Actinoalloteichus hymeniacidonis: one gene and its partner. Each later gene encodes a partner of the first gene's protein in a complex. Links are inferred from orthologs where the notes say so. Each region holds a gene or a part of one and is shown in the gene's direction. Other genes may lie near its edges.

Region 1 (7,732 bases):
GCTCCGAACGAGCTAACCGGCTCACTCGTCCGGGGCCTTGCGGCCGATATCGGACACCGCCGAAACCACATCGGTCCACAGTGAACTGCGATGTGATCGGCTGGTGTGAAGGAGCTGCCCGATGCGAGTTCGACGTCGAATCCACGCGGTACTACTGACCGCCCTGCTGCTGGGCGCGGGAGGGATCGTGTCCGGTGCCGCACAGGCGAATCCGGCACCGCAGTCCGAGTACGTCTTCACCACGTTCACCTACGACAGTGAGAGCGATCTGCACATCTACCGGTCGTCGGACGCGCTGAACTTCGAGGCGCCCGCCGGGCCCGCGTACACCCCGTCGGACAGCCTGCTGCGGGATCCGAGCATCATCAGGCATCGCGACGGGCGCTACTACGTCGTCCACACCACCGGTTGGGACACCACGAACTTCGCGATCGCAGTCAGCAATGACCTGCAATCCTGGCAACACCTGACGACGGTATCGGTGCCGGTAGCCGGGATTCATAACACTTGGGCACCGGAATTCTTCGTCGACCCGGTCAACGGCTCGGTGAACGTGATCGTCTCGCTGGGCGCGGAGTACCGCAGCTCTTTCCGGCCCTACCTATTCACCGCATTGGACTCCTCGTTGCGCCGCTGGGGACCGCCCGCCGCGCTGCCCGGCATCGAGCCCAACTACATCGACACCTTCGTGACCTACCACCAGGGCGAGTACCACGCCTTCGCCAAGAACGAGACGGACAAGCGCATCGAACACGCCGTGGCGCCCCGGCTCGGCGGGCCCTATGAGTTCGTCCAGACCGGCGACTTCGCGGGCTGGGGGCGAGCCGAGGGGCCCGCGATCACCGAACTGCCCGACGGCCGGTACCGGATCTACATGGACGCCTACACCTCCGACCGCTTCCTCTACAGCGACAGCGCGGACCTCTACGAGTGGACCGCGCCGAGGGAACTGCCCGGCGGGTTGTCCGGCTTCGTGCGACACGGCACCGTCCTGCGCCTGAACTGAGCAGGTCAGCGCGACGCATCGGGCGGGCGGGGACCGGTGTCCACGCCCGCCGGAGATGGTCGCTACACTGACTCACGGACCCCGTGCGGCGTCCATCCTGTGAACTCCCCCAGGGCCGGAAGGCAGCAAGGGTAAGCGGGCTCTGGCGGGTGCACGGGGTCCCCTTCTGTCTCTAGGGCAAGTACGTCGGCCTCGCCCCGGCCCACGGGCAAACCGCTCGTCACGCTGTCGGACCTGCCGCGTAGCCTCGTCGTGTGGCGCTGGCCCTTTACCGCAAATACCGCCCGGCGACCTTCGCCGAGGTCGTCGGTCAGGAACATGTCACCGACCCGATTCGCACCGCGCTGTCGGCTGGTCGGATCAACCACGCATACCTGTTCTCCGGGCCCAGGGGCTGCGGGAAGACCTCCAGCGCGCGCATCCTGGCGCGCTCGCTGAACTGTGTCGAAGGTCCCACCCCCGACCCCTGTGGCACCTGTTCGTCCTGCGTGGCGCTGGCGCCGGAGGGCGCGGGCAACGTCGACGTCGTCGAGCTGGACGCCGCCAGTCACGGTGGCGTGGACGACGCCCGTGAGCTGCGTGACCGGGCCTTCTACGCGCCCGCCGAGTCCCGCTACCGCGTGTTCATCGTCGACGAGGCCCACATGGTCACGACGCAGGGCTTCAACGCCCTGCTCAAGATCGTGGAGGAGCCCCCGGAACACCTGATCTTCATCTTCGCCACCACCGAGCCGGACAAGGTGCTGCCCACCATCCGGTCCCGGACGCACCACTACCCGTTCCGGCTGATGCCGCCCGCCACGATGCGTGGCCTGCTGGAGCGGATCTGCGCCGAGGAGGGCGTCGCGGTCGACCCCGCCGTCTACCCGCTGGTCATCAAGGCGGGCGGTGGTTCCGCCCGGGACACCCAGTCGGTGCTCGACCAGCTGTTGGCGGGCGCGGGCGAGGAGGGCGTCACCTACCAGCGCGCGGTCACCCTGCTCGGCGTCACCGATGCCGCGTTGATCGACGAGATGGTCGACGGGCTGGCCACCGCCGACCACGCCGCCGTTTACGCCACGGTCGACCGGTTGGCCGACGCGGGCCACGACCCCCGCCGATTCGCCACCGATCTGCTGGAACGGCTGCGGGACCTCGTCCTGCTCCAGGCCGTGCCCGAGGCCGCGCAGCGCGGACTGGTGGACGTCCCCGCCGACCAGCTCACGGTGATGCAGCGGCAGAGCACACAGCTCGGGGCCGCGACCCTGGCCCGCTTCGCCGAGATCGTGCACTCCGGTTTGGGCGAGATGCGGGGCGCGACCGCGCCGAGGCTGCTGCTGGAACTGCTGTGTGCCCGGATGCTGCTGCCTGCGGTGTCCGATTCCGAGCAGGCCCTGTTGCAGCGCTTGGAACAGGTCGAGCTGCGGATGACGACGGGCATCGGGGTCGCACCCCCTGCGGCGGCTCCCCGCGCCGAGGCCGCCAGTCCGGCCCCGGCCGTTCGGGCACCCGCAGCGCAGGCGACCTCCCCAGCGCAGGCAGCCCCCGCCGCCGCGCCACGAACCATCGAACGGCCGCAGGCCCGCCCGCCGCAGCCGGAACCGAGCCCCGCCCAGCGCGAGGCGCCCGCCGCCGCACCACAGGCCGCCCAGACACCGACGCCGCCCGCCGCCGCACCCGACCCGGCACCGGTGGCCCCCGAGCCGGAACCCGTCGCCGCAGCACCAGCGGCCACCGGTGGCATCGATGCCGCCGCCATCCGCCGGGTCTGGACGGCGTTGCTCGGTGTCGTCCGGGAACGCAGCCGGAGCCTGGAGGCGATGCTCTCCGACGCGACGGTGCACGCCGTCCAGGGCAACCTGGTGTTGCTGACCCACATGTCCGCACCGCTGGCGCGTCGATTGGCCGACAGCCGCAATTCCGAGGCGATCGCGGCGGCGTTGGGTCAGGTCCTCGGCGGTAGTTGGCAGGTGCGCTGCGGGTCGGCCGAGGAGATGGCCGCGATCGGCGGCGGAGCGCCTGCGGCCGCTCCGAAGCAACCCGTCCGGCAGGCCGCCCCCGCCCCGCAGGCGCCGGTTCGCCCACAACGTCCCGCAGCTCAGCCCGCCGAACAGCGGCCGCGCCGGGTGGACACCGAGGACGCCGACGGCGTGCCGTTGCCACCCGAGCCCGATGACATGGAGCCGCCGGAACCCGACCCGCAGTCGACGCCCTCGGCCCCGGTTCGACGGGTCGTGCCCGCCAAGCCTTCGGAACCCGTACCGACCGAGGGCGCCGCCGAGGCAGCCGGGTCCGGCGGTTCGGGATTCGACCGCCCACCGGATCCGATGCGGGCCGCCGAGCGATTGCTCACCGAGGAACTGGGCGTCAGCAGGCTTCGGTCCTGATCGAAAGGCTCGCCGAACAAGCTCTGGCGCGCGCCGCCACGTCGCACCGACGTGCCTGGAGCACGCCGTAGGCTGGCCAGAAGGCCCCACCCGTCGTGGAGAGGAACCAGACAAGTGCAGCCCGGTGGACCCAACATGCAGCAGATCCTTCAGCAAGCACAGAAAATGCAGCAGCAGGTGCTCGCGGCCCAGCAGGAACTCGCCGAGGCCGAGGTCACGGGGACTGCGGGCGGCGGCCTGGTGACCGCGACGGTCAACGGCTCCGGTGAGCTCCAGTCGGTGAACATCGACCCCAAGGTCGTCGACCCGGACGACGCCGAGACCATCGGCGACCTGGTCGTCGCCGCCGTGCGCGATGCGAACCGGCAGGCCCAGGAACTGGCGCAGCAGAAGCTCGGCCCGGTCGCGGGTGGCCTCGGTGGCCTGGGCGACCTCGGTGGCCTCGGCGGTCTCGGCGGCGGCCCCGGCGGCCCGGCACTGCCCGGTTTCCCGGGCATGTGATTCGACCCGGAATACCGGGGCGGATTGTCGTGGACTCTCGCGACGCAAGCGCGAGTCGGCAGTAAGGAGAGGTCGGGGTGTACGAGGGTCCGGTTCAGGATCTGATCGACGAGCTGGGTCGACTGCCCGGTATCGGGCCCAAGAGCGCCCAGCGGATCGCCTTCCATCTGCTCGCCGCCGAACCCGCCGATGTGACCCGGCTGCAAGAGGTATTGCAGCGGGTCAAGGAGGGCGTGGTGTTCTGCGACGTCTGCGGCAACGTCTCGGAGGAACAGACCTGCCGGATCTGTCGCGATGTGCGACGGGACCCCCGGCTGGTCTGCGTGGTGGAGGAGCCCAAGGACGTGCCCGCCGTGGAGCGGACCCGGGAATTCCGGGGGCGCTATCACGTCCTGGGCGGCGCGCTGGATCCGTTGTCCGGCATCGGCCCGGACCAGCTTCGGATCCGGGAGTTGTTGGCCAGAATCGGCGGCACGGCCGACGGGGTCGAGGTCACCGAGGTGATCATCGCGACCGATCCGAATACCGAGGGTGAGGCTACGGCGGCCTACCTGATCCGCATGCTGCGCGACTTCCCCGGGCTCACGGTGACCCGGTTGGCCTCCGGTCTCCCGATGGGCGGCGACCTGGAGTTCGCCGACGAGTTGACCCTCGGCCGGGCCCTGTCCGGACGCCGAACGGTGTGACCGGTTCTGAACCGGCCGAGGCCGATCGGCCGGCTTCCCACGAGACGCCGGGTGAGATCTCGCAGGTCACGGAACCGGTCTCCTTCCCGGCCGGTGCGGTCGAACGACTCGCCGACTCGGTGTTGCATCGGCCGGCGAGGCTCGGCACGGTCCGGGCGATGGCGATCGACGGCCCCTCCGGATCGGGCAAATCCTCCCTCGCGGATGCCGTGGCCGCCGAACTCCGTCGCCGTGATGTGGGTGTGAGTCTGGTCCGCGCCGACGACTTCGCTACGTGGTCCGAGCCCTGGCAGTGGTGGCCCGGTTTCGAGCACGCTGTGTTAACGCCACTGCGGGCGGGTGCGCCAGCGGAGTATCGGCGGATCGTCTGGTCGGAGGCCGGCCCGGTCCTCGGGGACGTGGTCCGCGTGCCGGTTCCAGAGGTGCTCGTGCTGGAGGGCGTCTCGATGGGACGGCGAGCCGCGGAACACTTCCTCTCCTACCGGGTGTGGATCACCTGGGGCGATGAGCAGCGCAGACGTGAACGGTCGATACGTCGGGACGGCGAGACGATCCGGGAGCCGATCATCGAGTGGCAGCGGTTCGAACGCGAGTGGTTCGCCGAGGATCAGACCCCGCGACGTGCCGACCTCATCATCACTCAGCGCGGTTGGTCGACTCCAACCGATTCATCAGAACGTTACACTCAGTGAGCGAAATCCGGCGCATTCGGCTGGCAGGATTCATGCGTGTCGGGATCGTGACCCGGTAACGCTACGGATACGTAGCGAACAAGGGTTATCGTCTGCGACCAACTGTGAGTTAGCCGAACACTGAGGTGCGTGATGGCCACATCCCGAACGGCCCCGAGGTCACGGCTCCTACGGCTGAGTGCCGTCGGCCTGGCCGGAGCCCTTGTCCTGTCCGCCTGCGCTGAGTCGCAGCGGTCCGACGACACCGGTGGGGGTTCCGGTGAAGGCGGCACCTTCGTCTTCGGCGCCGCAGGCGCGCCAGCCCTGTTCGACCCCTTCTTCGCCAGCGATGGCGAGACCTTCCGCGTCTCCCGGCAGATCTTCGAGGGCCTGGTCGGCTTCGAGCCGGCAGGCGTCGACGTCGAGCCGGAACTCGCCACCGACTGGGAGTCGTCCGAGGACGGACTGACCTGGACCTTCAACCTCCAGGAGAACGTCACCTTCCACGACGGCACCCCCTTCAACGCCGAGGCGGTCTGCTTCAACTTCGACCGCTGGTACAACCAGGAGGGCACCGGGCAGAACCCGGCGATCTCCTACTACTGGAACAACACCTTCGGCGGCTTCTCCGACGGCGAGAGCCCCTCGCTGTTCGAGTCGTGTTCCGTCGAGGACGACAGCACCGCCGTCATCCAGCTGACCAGGGCGACCGGCAAGTTCCCGTCGATCCTGGGTCTGCCCTCGTTCTCCATGCAGTCGCCCACCGCGCTGGAGGAGTACGAGGCCGACAACGTACGGGCCGAGGGCGACAGCTTCGTCTTCTCCGACTACGCCCGGGAGCACCCGACCGGTACCGGTCCGTTCCAGTTCGCGTCTTACGACGAGGGCAACGCGACGATCGAGCTGACCAAGTACGACGAGTACTGGGACGCCGAGGCCGCAGCGAAGATCGACAACCTGATCTTCCGGATCATCCCGGATGAGACCACCCGGCGCCAGGAGCTCCAGTCCGGCGGTATCGACGGTTACGACCTGCCGAACCCGGCCGACTACCAGACCTTGCAGGACGGCGGCAACAAGGTCGAGATCCGCGACCCGTTCAACATCCTCTACCTGGGCATCTCCCAGAAGGAGAACGAGGCGCTGCGTGACGTGCGCGTCCGCAAGGCCCTCGCGCACGCCATCGACCGCGAAGAGCTCGTCACCTCGACGATGCCCGCCGGTGCCGAGGTCGCGACCCAGTTCTACCCGGAGTCGGTCGAGGGCTACGCCGACGACGTCGAGACCTACGCGTACGACCCGGAGCTCGCCGAGGAGCTGCTCGCGGAGGCAGGCGCCTCCGACCTGACGGTGGAGTTCCACTGGCCGACCGAGGTCACCCGGCCGTACATGCCGAACCCGCAGACCATCTTCAACGCGATCTCCGAGGACCTCGAGGCCGTCGGCATCACCGTCGAAGCGGTCAGCACCTCGTGGAACGGTGGTTACACCGAGCGCACCAACCAGGGTGACGCCCAGCTGTTCCTGCTCGGTTGGACCGGCGACTACAACACCGCCGACAACTTCATCGGCACCTTCTTCACCGAGACCGAGGGCCAGTTCTTCACCGGTGAGTCCGAGGGCGGCGAGGAGCTGTCCGAGGCGCTGCAGGAGGCCGACGCCGAGCCGGACGACGAGATTCGTGCCGGTCTCTACGAGGACATCAACCGCAACATGCTGTCCGACTGGATGCCCTCGATCCCGCTGTCGCACTCGCCGCCCGCGATCGTGGTGGGCCCGAACGTCGAGGGCCTGGTCACCAGCCCCCTCACGGCGGAGGAGTTCAACACCATCACCGTGACCGAAGAGTAGGGCGTAAGAGACCCGACTCGACTCGAATCCCACCACCAAAGGCGAACGCGTGCTCCGATACACCGTTCGGCGATTGGCCCAGATGGTGCTGGTCGTCGCTGTGCTCTCGGTGCTGCTGTTCGGTTGGCTTCGGATACTCCCAGGAGGGCCGGTCTCGGCCCTCCTGGGAGACCGTTCCACCCCCGAATCCGCAGCGCAGTTGCGAGCCGAGCTGGGCTTGGACCAGCCGATCTTCGTGCAGTACTTCAGCTTCTTGGAACGTGCTCTCACCGGGAACTTCGGCACCTCGACCGGGGTGCAGCGCGGAGTTCCCGCGATGGAGGTGTTCCTCCAGCGCTTCCCGGCGACCCTCGAGTTGTCGATCTTCGCGATCCTGATCGCGATCGCCGTCGGCGTCCCGCTGGGCTACCTGGCCGCGCGGCGGCGAGGCGGTTGGCTGGACAACCTGAGCATCGGCTGGTCGCTGGTCGGCATCGCCGTCCCGGTCTTCTTCCTGGCCTTCCTGTTCAAGTGGATCTTCGCCGTCGAACTGGGCTGGCTGCCCGCCTCCGGTAGGCAGAGCACCGGGCTGGATGCCACCAGAATCACCGGCTTCTACATCCTCGACGGCCTGATGACCAGGGAATGGGATGCGGCCTGGGATGCCGTGCT
Region 2 (5,392 bases), 3.8 Mb from region 1 along the record:
CACCGCGCACCGCTCCGAGCTCGGCGGCGTGGAGGTCTACGCCGACGGAGTGGTCCGGCTGGGCCGCGCGGGCTTCCTGATCGAGGAGGGCTGACGTGGGGCGCTACCTGTTCACCCGGACCTGGCAGTCGCTGATCACGCTGCTGTTGGCCTCCCTGGTGGTCTTCCTCGGCGTTCGGGCGCTACCGGGCGACCCGGCGCTGGCCATGGCGGGCGAGGAGGCCGATCCGGCGCAGCTGGCGGCCGTTCGCGCCGATCTCGGCCTCGATCAGCCGGTGCTCGTGCAGTACTGGCGGTTCCTGACCAATGCCCTGCGCGGCGACTTCGGCGATTCGGTCCGCACCGGGACACCGGTGACCGAGATGATCGGCACCACCCTGCCCGTGACGATCCAGCTGTCGGTCTACGCGCTGGTGGTGGCCGTCCTGTTCGGCATGGTGGCCGGCGTGGTGGCCGCGGTGTTCCGGGGTCGGTGGCCGGAATGGACCGCCAACGGGTTCGCGCTGGTCGCCCTGTCGGTACCCAACTTCTGGTTGGGCATCCTGGCGATCCTCTACCTCGCCGTCGGCCTCGGTTGGTTCCCCGCCTCCGGCTATGTCTCGCCCTTCGAGGACCCGTTGCGCGGGCTGCTGCATCTGACACTGCCCGCGATCATCCTGGGCACCGCCATCGCGGGTGTGGTCATGCGGCAGACCCGTGCCTCGATGTTGGAGACCCTGAGCGCCGACTATGTGCGCACGGCCAGGGCGAAGGGGTTGGGACGCGGCACCGTGTTGGTGCGGTACGCGTTGCGGAACAGCCTGATCACCGTCGTCACGATCGTGGGACTGCAGCTCGGCGGGCTGATCTCGGGGGCGGTGGTCACCGAGCGCATCTTCGGACTGCCCGGCTTCGGAAAACTCACCCTCGACTCGGTGTTCAGCCGGGACTACCCGGTGATCCAGGCGGTGGTGCTCGTGGTCACGGCCGCCTACATCCTGATCAATCTCGCCGTCGATGTGCTCTACACCCTGATCGACCCACGGATCCGAGTAGGAGGTAAGGCCTGATGTCCACCGCTGCCGAGCCCGTGCACGTCGACCTCGCCAGGACCCGAGGTCGAGTGTGGCGTGAACTGCTGCGCAACCCGCTGGGCATCACCGGCGGGATCCTGCTGCTGTTGGTCGTCCTGGCCGCAGTCCTCGCACCCTGGATCGCGCCCTATCCCCCCGCCGAGGTGCATTTCGACGCGCCATTCCAACGGCCGCTGACCATCGGATACGCCCTGGGCACCGATGATCTCGGTCGGGACATCCTCTCCAGGATCCTGCACGGTGCCCGCACCTCGCTGCAGGTGGGCGGGCTGTCCGTGCTGCTCGCCGTCGTGATCGGCACCCCGCTGGGCCTGCTGGCCGGTTATTGGCCGGTGCTCGATGCGGTCGTGTCGCGGTTGACCGACCTGATGCTGGCCTTCCCGTTCCTCATCCTGGCCGTCGGCTTGGCGGCCATCAACGGCCCGAGCCTGACCAATGCGGCGATCGCGCTGGGCATCGCCCAGATCCCCACCATGATCCGGGTGGTACGCGCCGAGACACTGCGGTTCAAGGGTAAGGACTTCGTGCTCGCGGCCAAGGGGCTCGACGCCTCCGGCGGCCGGATCCTCGGCCAGCACATCCTGCCGAACGCGACCTCGGCGATCATCGTGCAGGCCACGGTGATCATGCCGATCGCGGTTATCGGCGAGGCGACGTTGTCCTTCCTCGGACTCGGTATCCAACCACCGACGCCCAGCCTGGGAGTGATGCTCTCCGACGCCCAGCAGTACCTGGTGCGCAGCCCGACGGCGGCGATCTTCCCGGGCCTGGTAATCCTGCTGATCTGTCTCGGATTCAACTTGTTCGGCGACGCACTACGCGACGCACTCGACCCGACCACTCGACGCTGAGGATCTTCCTGTGAGTTTCGTACCCCCTCCCGCGATGACCAGCAGACCGACGTTGCAGGGCACCTTCGGAATGGCCGCGACCACGCACTGGACCGCGTCCGCCACCGCCTCGGCGGTGCTGGAGCGCGGCGGCAACGCCTTCGACGCCGTGGTCGCCGCCGGGTTCGTACTGCACATCGTGGAACCGCACCTGAACGGGCCGGGCGGCGATCTGACCGGCGTCTTCGCCACCGCAGCCGACCCGACCCCGAAGGTCCTCGTCGGGCAGGGCCCCGCGCCGCAGGGCGCCACCGTGGAGCACTTCCGCGCCGAGGGGCTCGACCTGGTTCCGGGGGCAGGCGCGCTGGCCGCCGCCGTGCCCGGCGCCGTCGACGCGTGGTTCGTTCTGCTGCGCGACCACGGAACGTGGGAGTTGGCCGACGTCCTGGAGTTCGCGATCGGCTACGCGCGCAACGGTCACCCGGTGCTGCCGAGGGTGTGCAACACCATCGCCGAGGTCAACGAACTGTTCACCGAGCACTGGCCGAGCTCCGCCGACCTGTGGGCCCCCGAGGGCAGGCTCCCGCAACCCGGCGAGCTGGTCCGACTGCCCGCCTACGCCGAGGTGCTCGACCGGCTGGTCGCCGCAGGGGCCGACGCAGCCGACCGGGAGGGTCGGATCGAGGCGGCGCGGACCGCCTGGCGGGAGGGCTTCGTCGCCGAGGCCATCGAGGAGTTCGTCAAGACCCCGCATCGACACGCCTCGGGCACCGACCACGCCGGGGTGATCACCGCAGCCGACCTGACCGGTTTCTCGGCCGGTTACGAGGACGCGGTGACCCTGGAGTTCCGGGGGCACACCATCGCCAAGACCGGCTTCTGGGGCCAGGGCCCGGCGCTGTTGCAGACGCTGGCGATCCTGGAGGGCTTCGAGGACTCCGAGATCGACCCGAGCACCTCCGCCGGTGCGCACCGCATCGTCGAGGCGATGAAGCTCGCCCTGGCCGACCGGGACGCCTACTACGGCGACGGCGAGGGGGATCTCGCCCCGCCCGCCGCCACGCTGCTCTCCGCCGAGTACGCCGCCCAGCGGCGCGCGCAGATCGGCCAGACCGCCTCGGCGGAGCTGCGTCCCGGTGTGTTGGCCGACCGCACCGCCTTCCAACCGCCGCTGCGTATCACCTACGACCTGCACGGCGCGGGCGCCGCCGCAGGCGAGCCGACGGTCGGCTCCTCCGGCGAGACCAAGGGCGACACCTGCCACCTGGATGTCGTCGACCGCTGGGGCAACATCGTCTCGGTGACGCCCTCCGGCGGGTGGTTGCAGTCCTCCCCCACCATTCCGGCGCTCGGCTTCTGCCTGGGCACCCGGCTACAGATGAACTGGCTGGACGAGCAATCGCCGTCGGGTCTGCGCCCCAACAAGCGGCCCCGCACCACGCTGACACCGACGCTGGTGCTGCGCGACGGGGTGCCGGTGACCGCCTTGGGCTCGCCAGGCGGGGATCAGCAGGACCAGTGGCAGCTGCTCTACCTGCTGCGCACGATCGTCGGCGGCTACACCCCGCAGGAGGCCATCGACGCGCCTGCCTTCCACACCACATCGATGCCCGGTTCCTTCTGGCCACGCACCTGGTCCCCCGGCGAGATGGTGGTGGAGGACCGACTCGGCGACGAGGTCATCGCCGAGCTGGAGGCCCTCGGCCACCGCATCGTCCGGGCCGGTGACTGGGCGTTGGGCAGGCTCTCGTCCGTGACCCGTACCCAGGACGGCATCCTCACCTCGGCCGCGAATCCCCGCGGCATGCAGGGCTACGCCGTCGGCCGCTGACCACCGCACCATCGAGAAATCCGCCAGGAGCCGAGGATGACCCAGATCGCCACGGACACCACGACGCCGCTGCTCGCACTGCGTGATCTCGAGGTGTCGTTCTCCACCGCACCCGATGCGACCCCCGCCGTGCGGGGCGTCGACCTGACGGTGCGTCCCGGCGAGCGGGTCGCCGTCGTCGGCGAATCCGGCTCGGGGAAGTCGACGGCGGCCCTGGCGGTGCTCGGACTGCTCGCGGGCAATGGCCGGATCACCGGCGGACAGGTGCTGTTCCGAGGCGAGGATCTGACCGGTGCGGACGAACGACGACTGCGCCGCCTGCGGGGCCGGGAGATCGGTCTGGTCCCGCAGGACCCGATGTCCAATCTGAACCCCGTCCGGCGCGTCGGCGATCAGGTGGCCGAGACCCTGCGGGCTCATGGGCTGGCCTCCGGCGCGGCGGCGCGGAAACGGGCCATCGAGTTGATGGGCGATGCGGGCATCCCCGATGCGGCCCGGCGGGCCAGGCAGTATCCACACGAGTTCTCCGGCGGTATGCGGCAACGGGTGTTGATCGCGATCGGGCTGGCCTGCCAGCCGGAGCTGTTGATCGCCGACGAACCGACCTCGGCGCTCGATGTGACCGTGCAGCGGCAGATCCTCGACCACCTCGAGACGCTGGTGTCCTCGTCGGGCACCTCGCTGTTGTTCATCACCCACGATCTCGGGTTGGCCGCCGACCGGGCCGACACGGTGTTCGTCATGTCGCAGGGCCGGGTCGTGGAGGCGGGCTCGGCGCGCACCCTGCTGGAGAATCCGCAGCACGAGTACACCCAGCGTTTGGTGGCGGCGGCGCCCTCGGTGGTGACCGCCCGCCGTTTCCTCGGCGGTGACGGCGATCGGCCGCCACCGCCGTCCGTCGAGGAGGCGGGCGAGGCTGGCGCGGCGGGCGGGGATATCGCCGAGGCCATCGCGGCCGAACGCGGCGCGACGGCCGCCGAGGCCGAGGACGACGTGCTGGTGGTCGAGGGGCTGACCAAGGACTACCGGCTGCGCGGACGGCTGTCGGGGACGCTGCGGGCCGTCGACGACGTCGGCTTCCGGGTGCGCCGGGGCTCCACCACCGCGATCGTCGGCGAGTCCGGCTCGGGCAAGTCGACGGTCGCCAAGATGGTGCTCGGTCTGGAGACCCCGACCGCCGGGACCGTCCGGTTGGACGGCCGCGTCGTGCAGACGGCGCGGGGTGCCGAGCGGCGGGCGATCCGCCGCGCGATGCAGCCCGTGTTCCAGGACCCCTATGGCTCGCTGAACCCGATGTTCACCATCGAACGCATCGTGGACGAGCCGCTGCGGGTGTTCCGGGTGGGCGATCGGGCGGCTCGCAGGCGTCGGGTCGCGGAACTGCTCGATCATGTCGCGCTGCCCGGCAGGGTGGCCCAGGCGCATCCCAACGAGCTCTCCGGTGGACAGCGGCAACGGGTCGCGTTGGCCAGGGCACTGGCCCTGGAGCCCTCGGTGGTCATCTGCGACGAGGCGGTGTCCGCGCTGGACGTCCTGGTGCAGGACCAGGTGTTGCGGCTGCTCGCGGGGCTACAGGCCGACCTCGGCCTCAGCTATCTGTTCATCACCCACGATCTGGCGGTGGTGCGGCTCATCGCCGACGACGTCCTGGTGATGCG

The links.
Region 2: the proteins of BKA25_RS26135 (region 1) and BKA25_RS10125 are in contact, whole or in part, in a cryo-EM structure (PDB 8Z1Y), measured with the Escherichia coli proteins. The link is inferred for Actinoalloteichus hymeniacidonis from one-to-one orthologs.

Annotation. Positions count from the first base shown.
Region 1 is NZ_JACHIS010000001.1:6,094,333-6,102,064, reverse strand. The notes cover bases 4,813-7,732. They hold BKA25_RS26135 (ABC transporter substrate-binding protein), read left to right. Parts: upstream 4,813-5,383; coding sequence 5,384-7,081; downstream 7,082-7,732. Other genes in these bases: BKA25_RS26130 (ABC transporter permease), read left to right, coding at 7,131-7,732; BKA25_RS26140 (uridine kinase family protein), read left to right, coding at 4,813-5,251. Also shown: BKA25_RS26165 (glycoside hydrolase family 43 protein), read left to right, coding at 122-1,006; BKA25_RS26155 (DNA polymerase III subunit gamma and tau), read left to right, coding at 1,261-3,372; BKA25_RS26150 (YbaB/EbfC family nucleoid-associated protein), read left to right, coding at 3,508-3,873; recombination mediator RecR, read left to right, coding at 3,951-4,559; more of BKA25_RS26140, read left to right, coding at 4,556-4,812. UniProt on the Escherichia coli protein: Part of the ABC transporter DppABCDF involved in dipeptide transport. Binds dipeptides and accepts a wide range of side chains, including small neutral, bulky hydrophobic, and positively and negatively charged groups. Tripeptides are poor substrates.
Region 2 is NZ_JACHIS010000001.1:2,295,644-2,301,035, reverse strand. What follows is about bases 1-2,986. They hold BKA25_RS10125 (ABC transporter permease), read left to right. Parts: upstream 1-1,048; coding sequence 1,049-1,924; downstream 1,925-2,986. Other genes in these bases: BKA25_RS10120 (gamma-glutamyltransferase family protein), read left to right, coding at 1,959-2,986; BKA25_RS10130 (ABC transporter permease), read left to right, coding at 96-1,049; BKA25_RS10135 (ABC transporter substrate-binding protein), read left to right, coding at 1-94. Also shown: more of BKA25_RS10120, read left to right, coding at 2,987-3,734; BKA25_RS10115 (dipeptide ABC transporter ATP-binding protein), read left to right, coding at 3,771-5,392. UniProt on the Escherichia coli protein: Part of the ABC transporter DppABCDF involved in dipeptide transport. Responsible for the translocation of the substrate across the membrane.